2 regions of the Arthrobacter sp. UYCu512 genome follow, and region 2 is predicted to be linked to the other one. Evidence: riboswitches for the same ligand, from Rfam matches in the RefSeq annotation. Region 2 holds a riboswitch; the other holds the start of a gene.
What was found. Region 2 has a riboswitch for cyclic di-AMP ahead of ABIB49_RS02180 (aggregation-promoting factor C-terminal-like domain-containing protein). Riboswitches for the same ligand answer to the same signal wherever they lie in the genome.

Region 1 (4,403 bases), on a different contig from region 2:
GTCACGTCCCTCCTTGCCGGCAGGCTCGGGACCAGGATCCCGGACAAAGTCCTGAAGCGAAGTTTCGGCGTCCTGGTTCTGCTGGTCGCAAGCTACGTGACGGTGCAGGCGCTGCTCTCCTGAATACGTTCGCACGGCGGAGGTGTGCTGACGGCGTGTGCTGAAGGCGGTGTGCTGAAGGCGTGTGCTGAAGGCGGGACGCAGGATCGAAGATCAGGCCGGACTTAGGATCGATTCGGCCCTATCCGGGGCAGTGTTCTCCGTGCAAGCATGGGGCGGAGCGACGCTACTCGATGAGGGGACTCGATGAAACCCAACGAACTGCTGCTGGACGCCTTCGGCCGGCTCCGTGAAACCGTGGCAGACACCCTTGACGGGTGTGACGGTACGGCCCTCCTCCGTCGGCCAGCGGGCACCGGAAACTCGATGGCTTGGCTGATCTGGCATCTCAGCCGGGTGGAGGACGCGCAACTCGCCGCTGCGGCAGGACTGGAACAGGTCTGGATTGCGGAGGGGTTTGCGGATCGTTTTGATCTGCCCTTGGCTGCCAAAGACACCGGATACCGCCATACTTCGGACCAGGTCGACGCGGTGAAAGCCTCCCCGGAGCTCCTGGCGGAATACTATGAAGCGGTTCACAAGCAGACCGTGCAGTTCCTGGAATCCCTCGGCGACAAGGACTTCGACCGCATTGTCGATACCCGCTGGGACCCGCCCGTCACCCTTGGGGCGCGGCTGGTCAGCACCCTTGCCGATTGCCTCCAGCACGTGGGCCAGGCAGCCTTTGCGAAGGGGCTGAAACCCGCCGTCGAGGTCTAGGCCACTGGCACCGGCTTTCGCTCCCGCCACGACCGACTCGCCCACCTCGCCCACTGAATCTAGAGAATGGAAAAGACATGACCAGTACAGGCCCGTTTGTCATTGTGGTTGGTTTTGACGGCTCAGAGAACTCGGACAGTGCACTGAACTGGGCCGTGGATGAGGCAAAGCGCCGCAATGGCCGGATTCGCCTCATCACCGCCTGGAGCAAGCCCCCGCTCGCCTGGTACCCGGCACTTTTGGAAACGGCCGCCGGCGAAGTTGTGGCAGAGGACTCCCCCCGACGCGCAGCCGAGACGTTGCAGGCTGCTGCCCTGGAGACTGCTGAAAGCCAGGGCGTGGCAGCAAGTGGAGAAGTCGTTCACGGCGATTCGGCGGCGTCTGCATTGCTCGACGCCGCCAAGGCTGCCGACCTCGTTATCGTGGGGGCCCGTGGTCACGGCGGATTCCCCGGGCTGCACCTGGGATCGGTGGCAACACAGATCATCAATCACGCGCCCTGCCCTGTGCTCGTTGTCCGGCCCAAGGAGTCCTGAGCAGCGGGGCCCGTTGGCTCGCCCTGGCGGTCCGGATCATCAACAGCCCAGGGTCTGCGGGAGAATATCCCCATGAGCTATGCGGGTGATGCTATTGACGCGGCCCTCCAGCGCGAGTCCTCGTGGAGCCGAGCCGAGGACGCTGAGGCCAGGCACGGCAGCAATCACCGGTACTACGGTGCATCGGTCGGAGCCGTCCGCGGAACCGTCCGTGACACCCTCCGCCGCCATCCAGGACTGACCCATGATGACATCACCGCCCTGGGCTCCGAGCTGTGGGACGTGCCGGTCTTTGAACGCCGCCTCGCCGCCGTTGTGCTGCTGCAGTCAAAAGTGGGCGTGCTGACCAATACGGACCTGACCCGGATCGAGGGATTTGTGCGGAGTGCCCGGCTGGGCGCCTTGGTTGATCCGCTGGCCATCGACGTCGTTGGTCCCCTGATCGCCGGGCTCGACGTCGTCGGCAGGGTACGCGCCGACAGTGTCCTGGACCGTTGGATTCGGGATCCCGACGGCTGGCTGCGCCGCGCGGCCCTGCTGTCACCGCTGCGCGCACTCCGCACCGGCGCAGGGGACTGGCCCCGGTTCGTGCGTCACGCCCGATCGGCGCTGGCGCGGCCACCCCGAGCGGAGTCGGGGCAGGACGGCGAGAGTGCGGTCACCGACGTCGCGGTGGCCCTGATGCTCGCCGAGATGGAACGGCACCGGCCGGAGCTGGAGTTCTGACCCGGACGTCCCGGCCGGCAAGCTACCCTGAGTGTCCCGGTCGGCGCTCCACAACGGCGTAGGCCTTTTCGTCGAAGAACTCCCAATCCGTGATCACCATAAAGCCGAGCGTATCCACGCGGTCATTCAGGACGCGGACATCGAAGCCGCCGTCGCGGGGCTCGGCGTCCCACGTCGAAACGTGGACTTCCCCGTTTTCCAGGACCAGCAGTTCGGTGTTGACACTGAAGTCCGCCAACGGCTGGTTACTGAGCTGGCAGATTGCCACAGCGGGCCGGGCGACGTGGGGAGTGGTCATTTTCGGGCCTCTGCTTCGGGGGACGGTGTTGGCAACATCCTATGCCTGTGACCGCGTGCGGGAAGGGCCGGCGGGCCCCCGCAGCCCGGTCCGCCGTTACCGCAACGTGACATGTTGTGATCATTCCGTTATCTTTGTTAGGTGCCTGTTGTCTCCGAGACGGGCTCTCCCCAGCCGATTGCCTAACTCTGCCGCGGCGCGGGGATAACTCGCAGCAACGTCCGGCAGAGACGGGGAAACCACTTTTGGCCCGCTGTTCTCCAGGGGTCTTGGGGTGAAGCCGCACGGCCCGACATGATCGGGTCCGCGTGCGGCCGGGTGCCTCCCATCCGAATCCGACAGCTCACCCCGCAGGCATTGGGAGAGGCTCAACTAATGACTTTCAGCAACACTCACGCGCCCAACCGCGACGATCTTCGCAGTACCCGCCGCACCATCGGCCGTCAGGCCGCAGTCTTCGCCGCCGCTTCCGGAATGGTTTTCAGCGGCGCGATGGCCGCCAATGCAGCGGACGTGCCAGCCCAGCGCGACTCCGCACCCGCGAGTTCCGTCGATGTCAAGGGCGCGGTCGCCGCCCCGGTTATGGCGGACTCGGCTGTACAGATCACCTTCGAACGCCCCGTCGTTGAGACTGCCCCGGCGCCCGTGGTCGAGGCACCCCAGCCCGTCGCGGCCCCGGCGGCCCCCGCAGCACCGGCCCGTGCGGCCGCCCCTGCCGCCCCTGCCGCCGCGAAGGCTACTGTCAACGTCCAGGCTGCACCTGCGCCGGCAGCGGCTCCTGTTGCTGCCCCGGCTGCCGGCGGGGTCAATGCCACCCTTCTGGCCGTGGCGTACGGCCAGGTCGGCATCACGCAGGACTGCACCGCGATGGTCGAGAAGGCCCTGAACGCTGCCGGCATCCCGGTTGGTGACATTGGTCCGATGGGCTTTATGAACTACGGGAAGGTAGTCGGCGACCCCCAGCCCGGAGACATCATTGTCCAGTCCGGCCACGTTGCCATCTACGCCGGCAACGGCCAGGCCATCAGCGGCGGCATGAACGGTGTCAACGCCACCATGGCCCACCCGCTGTCCTGGCTGACCGCCACGGGGCCCGTAACGTTCGTCCGCGCCGGCTAGCACAACCGCAGGCACTGTACTGAAGGCCGGTCGATCGGTTGCCTTGGGGGCAGCGGATCACCGGCCTTCGGTCTGCCCGGAGGCAGGCTCCGGGGAATACCGCAGCAACACCACCCCGCTGCCGAACGTACGGCTCTCCAGCAGTCGGAGCGCCGTGATGTCATCGGCCGCCTGAAACAAAGGCTTGCCCCGGCCAAGCAGGACCGGGTGCACATAGATCCGGTACTCATCGATCAGCCCCAGCCGCCTGAAGGCCGCCGCGAGCTCTGCACCGCCCAGCGCAAGGTCGCCATCCGAGTGTTCCCTGAGCCGCCTCACGTCCCCGGGAACGACCTCGCGCACCACCTGCGTATTCCAGCCGGCCTTCGACAAGGTCCTGGAGTAGACGACCTTGGGCATGTCCCGCCAGATCCCGGCGAACTCGATCTCCGGGTCTGTGCTGGACGGGTCCTGGTCGGCCGTGGGCCAGTACTCGGCCATCATCTCGTACGTCACGCGGCCGTCTAGAAACGCTCCCATGCCGCGGAGCTCTTCGTTAAAATGTTGGTGCAGTTCTTCATCGACCCGATGCCAGCTCAGGTCCTGCCCCGGCCCCTCGATGAATCCGTCCAGGGATACCTGAAACATCAGAATGACTTTGTGCATTGCATCACTCCTTCGCTGCCCGGCACCCCGGGAGTTCGAGCGTACGCCGCAGTTCGGCTCTCCGGTAGGGTCAATTCCGGCCGAACCGTTAGAAGCTGGATGAACTGCCGGACCCGGAGAAGCTTCCGCCGCTTGCGCCGTAGCCGGTGGTGCCGCCGCCGCCGCGGGCGCTTCCGACGCTGCTGACACCGGTGTTGAAACCGGAGTTGAAAGTGGGAACGGAGAAGAAGTAGTAGGCCGGGTACACGGTGCCCAGGATG
Region 2 (4,403 bases):
GCGCGAGGCCATCAAGTTCCTCTTCAAACGCGGCGCCTCCGATGTCACCTGCATCTGCCTGCTGGCCGCGCCGGAAGGCCTGGCGAAGCTGGAAGAAGAGCTGGCTGACGCCAACGTCACGATCGTGCTTGCTTCGATCGACGAGAAGCTCAACGAGAAGTCCTATATCGTCCCGGGTCTGGGCGACGCCGGCGACCGTCTCTACGGTGTGGCCGGCTGAGCCAGCGCCCGGCAGCAACACCGGCGCGGCGGACCTTCCCACCAGTGGGGGCCCGGCCTGCCGGGAAACTCAACACGGGACTGGCCTGAGCCCATGGACTGGAAACTCGAACTCATTTTAATTCCCGTATCCGATGCCGGGCTCGGGCTGCTCGATCGCGTTCGGTGAGGGCCCCAGCGATGCACCGCCGGGTACGGCACCGACCCTGCAACTCGTGGTCAGCGACATTCAGGCCGCCCACAAGCAGCTCAAGGACAACGGCGTGGACGGCAGCGGCGTCGATGTCCAGGACTGGGGACATTTCCTCTACTTTGCCGATCCCGACGGCAACAAGTGGGCGGTGCAACAGCTCACGGCACGGTCAACCGGCTCCGGACAGCCAAGGGATCCGGAACATCCGGTTGGTACGCGGCAAGATGGGACGATGACTTCAGTTACCGGCACCGCGCTTCCGACCGCCTTCACCGTCCGGGCGGTGCTTTTTGACATGGACGGGACTCTCGTTGATTCCACCGCAGCGGTGGAACAGGTCTGGGGGGAGTTTGCTGCCCGCTATGGTCTGGACCTTGCCGAGATCCTGCGCACCTCCCATGGCGTTCAGGCAGCGGACACGGTGCGGCGCTTCGCGCCGGCGGGAGCCGACGTCGCGGCCCTCACCGCGGAACTGGGTGCCATGGAACGCGCCAGGACTGCCGGCATCGTGGCATTGCCGGGCGCTGCCGGGTTGCTGCGCCTGCTGCCGGCGGACGCCGTCGCCCTGGTGACATCGGCGGACCGGCTGCTGGCAGACATTCGGATGGCCGCCGCCGGTCTTGCCTTGCCCGCCACCGCCGTGACAGCAGATCTCGTCGGCCGCGGTAAGCCACACCCGGAAGGCTACCTGCGCGCGGCCGAACTGCTCGGAGTGGACCCGGCGGACGCCGTGGTTTTCGAGGACGCGCCGGCCGGCATCGCCGCCGGCCTGGCTGCCGGGATGCGGACGGTGGCGGTAGGCCCGAACCCCGGCGAACTGCCCGACGGCGTTCTGCGCATCGCCGATTACTCAGCCGTCTTGTGCGAGGTCGGGGTCGACGACGCCGGCCGCAGCATCATCTCTTTCCGGCTGTGAAACCGTGGCCCCGTTTCGAAGGGCCGGTGCCTCCGCCGCAGCTCAGTACCAGTTGTTCGCGTAGTGGAAGTTCAGCGCCCCGCACGGTGAGCCGTAGCGTTCCTGGACGTAGTTCAGTCCCCAGTTGATCTGCGTCCGGTAATTCGTGAGGTAGTCGGCGCCTGCGCTGGCCATCTTCTCGGCCGGGAGGGACTGAACCACGCCGTAGGCGCCGCTGCTCGGGTTGGTGGCAGTAGTCTTCCAGTCAGACTCCTTGGTCCAGAGTTTGACCAGGCACTGCATCTGGCCGGCGTCCCAGCCGTGGGCACCCAGTTGGCTGGCCGCATAAGCCTGCGCTCCGGCGGGATCGTCAACGGCAACAGGAACCGGCGCGGGCTCCGGCGCCGGTGCGGCGGCGGGGGCCGGTAACTCGGCAGGCTTAACCTCGGCGACCGGGGCCGGGGCATCGGCCGGCGGGCTAACGGTCTGGTTCGCCACCAGGACGCGTTCAAAGTCGAGGTGCTGCAGCGGATCCGCGCTGACTGCCGATTTTGTGGCGCTGCTGGCGCTGCTGGCGTTGCGGGTGGCTGTCTCCGACGCCTGGCCGGCGGCGCCGGCTCCCACGAGCACTGCACACGCCGCTGCGACAACTGCCGCCCGGCGGCCGGTGGAGCCCAGGCCGGTGGTGAACCGGGACAGGGCCGACGCCGGTTTGGCGGGCTCGGCGCGGTGTCGCGACGGCTTGGAGCGCCTCTTTACATCGCCCTCAGGGCGTGTTTGTACCGTGAATTCAGTCATGGTCGCCTCTCAACGCCTGCGGAGTTAGCTGTCGGGTTCGGATGAGGTCACCCGGCCGCACGGAATCTCACGTGACGGCTTCACCCCAAGGGCGCAATGTGCAGAAATGCCCGGGAACTCTGGGTCCCCCGCCTCTGCCTAATCCAGCGGAATCCGGGAGGCGGCAGAGTTTGGCGTGCATCCGGATATGCGGTCCGAGTGATGACCGCACGCTAAAAACGGTACAGGACCGGAACGCCAATGTCACATTTCGATAACAGGAGCGGCGGGTTCGGCGCGGCGGATTGCTTCGCGGATTAGCTGGAGCGGCGGGGTGTCCGGTCCTCGGCCGGAGCGTCCGGCAGCCGAACGGTGAACTCGGTCCGGCCCGGCACCGACGTTACGCTGACAGTGCCGCCATGGGCTTCCACAATCGACTGCACAATTGACAATCCCAGCCCGCTGGTGCCCTCAGACGACGCGGCAGTTCGGGCCGGGCCGGCAGCCGCGGCGGCGAGGGGTGAGTCCGCACCCGGTGCGGACGGCAGCCGGTGTGCGCGCAGCGGCACGAGCGGGCGAGGCCGGCCGGACACCGGCGTTGTACCGGTTGCAGGATTCCTGCGCGACGCATCCGCGCGCGTAAACCTCGAAAAGACCCGGTCCACGAACTCCGGGGCGATCCCGGGGCCGTTGTCCGTTACGGTCATCACGGCGGTGCCGTCGGGAGCCCGCTGCACAGCTGTCACCACGGTGGTGCCGGTTCCAGTGTGCTTGCGTGCGTTGGAGAGCAGGTTGGCCAGAACCTGGTGGAGCTGGGTCGTGTCGCCGCGGACCACCACCGGCTCCGCCGGGAGCTCCAAGTGCCATACCCGGTCCGGTGCCATCACTTTTTCGTCGCTCACCGTCTCGATGGCCAGCTGGGTGAGGTCCACGTCGCTGAGGCGGAGCGGCCGGCCCTCGTCCAGCCGGGCAAGCAGGAGCAGATCCTCCACCAGGGTGGTCATCCGCTCGGACTGGCTCTGCACCCGGGCCAGGGACTTCTCGCCGTCTGGGGTGAAGTGTTCGGTCATCCGCATCAGATCGGTGTACCCGCGGATCGCCGTCAGGGGTGTGCGCAGCTCGTGCGAGGCGTCTGCGACAAACTGGCGGACCTTCATTTCGCTCTTCTGCCGGGCTTCGAGTGCGCTGGACACATTGTCCAGCATCAGGTTCAGGGCGTGGCCAACACTGCCCACCTCGGTGCCGGGATGTGCTGCGGATGCGGGCACCCGCATGGCAAGTCCGACTTCTCCGGCGTCGAGGGGAAGGCGGGACACTTTCGTGGCCACCTCGGAGAGCTGATCGAGCGGCTTCATGGTGCGGCGAATCAACGCCGTGCCGGCGAGGCCAATGACAACAAGGCCGCCCGCAGAGACAAGCACCATAGTCCAAACCAAAGAGGCCAGCGTGTTCAATTTCTCGGCGAGCGGCAGCCCGGTCACGATCACGCCGCCGTCCGGGGCCGTGAAAGCTACCAGCCGATAGGCCCCGGCGGAAAGAGACCGGTTGACCGGCTCGCTGCTCGCAGGGAGCGACAGGAGAGCTGCGTTGTCCTCCCTGGTCAGGGACTTTCGGGTGGCGTCTTCGGCGAGGAAACCGGCGCCGCGTACCGAGCCGGCCACGATCCTGGCGTTAAGGGTCCCGATTCCCTGGCCCCGGGCCTCAAGGGGGTCGGCGCGGCCGCCGGTGCGGCCAAACTCGCGGGCACGGTCCGCGGCTTGCTCGAGTTGTGTGTCGAGCTGCCTGGTCAGGAAGGAATCCATCGAGGCGTAACTGACTAGGCCGACAGCACCGCAGATCGCCACCAGAAGGGCCATGGCAACCAGAACAAGCCGGGTGCGCAGGTGCCAGCTGGAAGGGGTGTGCCACACGGGTCCGGCGGGGCCGGCCCTGCCGGAACGGACAGGCACGATTCAGTCCGCCGGCTTCAGGACATAGCCGGCGCCGCGGACCGTGTGGATCATCGGCGGGTGGACGGCGTCGACCTTCTTGCGGAGGTAGGAGATGTAGAGCTCCACGATGTTGGCCTGCCCGCCAAAGTCGTAGTCCCAGACACGGTCCAGGATTTGGGCTTTGCTGACGACCAGTTTCGGGTTCTCCATGAGGTAGCGCAGCAGCTCGAACTGGGTGGCCGTGAGGTGGAGCTCGTCACCTGCGCGCCGCACTTCCCGTGTGTCGATGTTCAAGACAAGGTCCCCGACGACGAGTTCGGCCGTATCCATTGCTGCCACCCCGGACCGCTGGACCAGCCGGTGCAGGCGGAGCAACACTTCCTCCATG

Region 1: it holds a riboswitch for cyclic di-AMP, as region 2 does, so the genes downstream of both, ABIB49_RS03230 (NlpC/P60 family protein) here and ABIB49_RS02180 (aggregation-promoting factor C-terminal-like domain-containing protein) in region 2, are expected to answer to the same signal.

Annotation. Positions count from the first base shown of each region.
Region 1 covers NZ_JBEPPA010000002.1:145,376-149,778, reverse strand. Annotated here, with positions in the region: gene ABIB49_RS03255 (sulfite exporter TauE/SafE family protein) at 1-123, shown strand, start outside; gene ABIB49_RS03250 (mycothiol transferase) at 307-819, shown strand; gene ABIB49_RS03245 (universal stress protein) at 897-1,355, shown strand; gene ABIB49_RS03240 (DNA alkylation repair protein) at 1,428-2,081, shown strand; gene ABIB49_RS03235 (hypothetical protein) at 2,104-2,379, opposite strand; cyclic di-AMP (ydaO/yuaA leader) riboswitch at 2,583-2,750, shown strand; gene ABIB49_RS03230 (NlpC/P60 family protein) at 2,755-3,498, shown strand; gene ABIB49_RS03225 (dihydrofolate reductase family protein) at 3,556-4,143, opposite strand; gene ABIB49_RS03220 (DUF5129 domain-containing protein) at 4,232-4,403, opposite strand, start outside.
Region 2 covers NZ_JBEPPA010000001.1:451,057-455,459, forward strand. Annotated here, with positions in the region: gene upp (uracil phosphoribosyltransferase) at 1-220, shown strand, start outside; partial or broken gene ABIB49_RS02170 (VOC family protein) at 314-590, shown strand; gene ABIB49_RS02175 (HAD-IA family hydrolase) at 645-1,328, shown strand; gene ABIB49_RS02180 (aggregation-promoting factor C-terminal-like domain-containing protein) at 1,371-2,105, opposite strand; cyclic di-AMP (ydaO/yuaA leader) riboswitch at 2,104-2,264, opposite strand; gene ABIB49_RS02185 (sensor histidine kinase) at 2,402-4,033, opposite strand; gene ABIB49_RS02190 (response regulator transcription factor) at 4,037-4,403, opposite strand, start outside.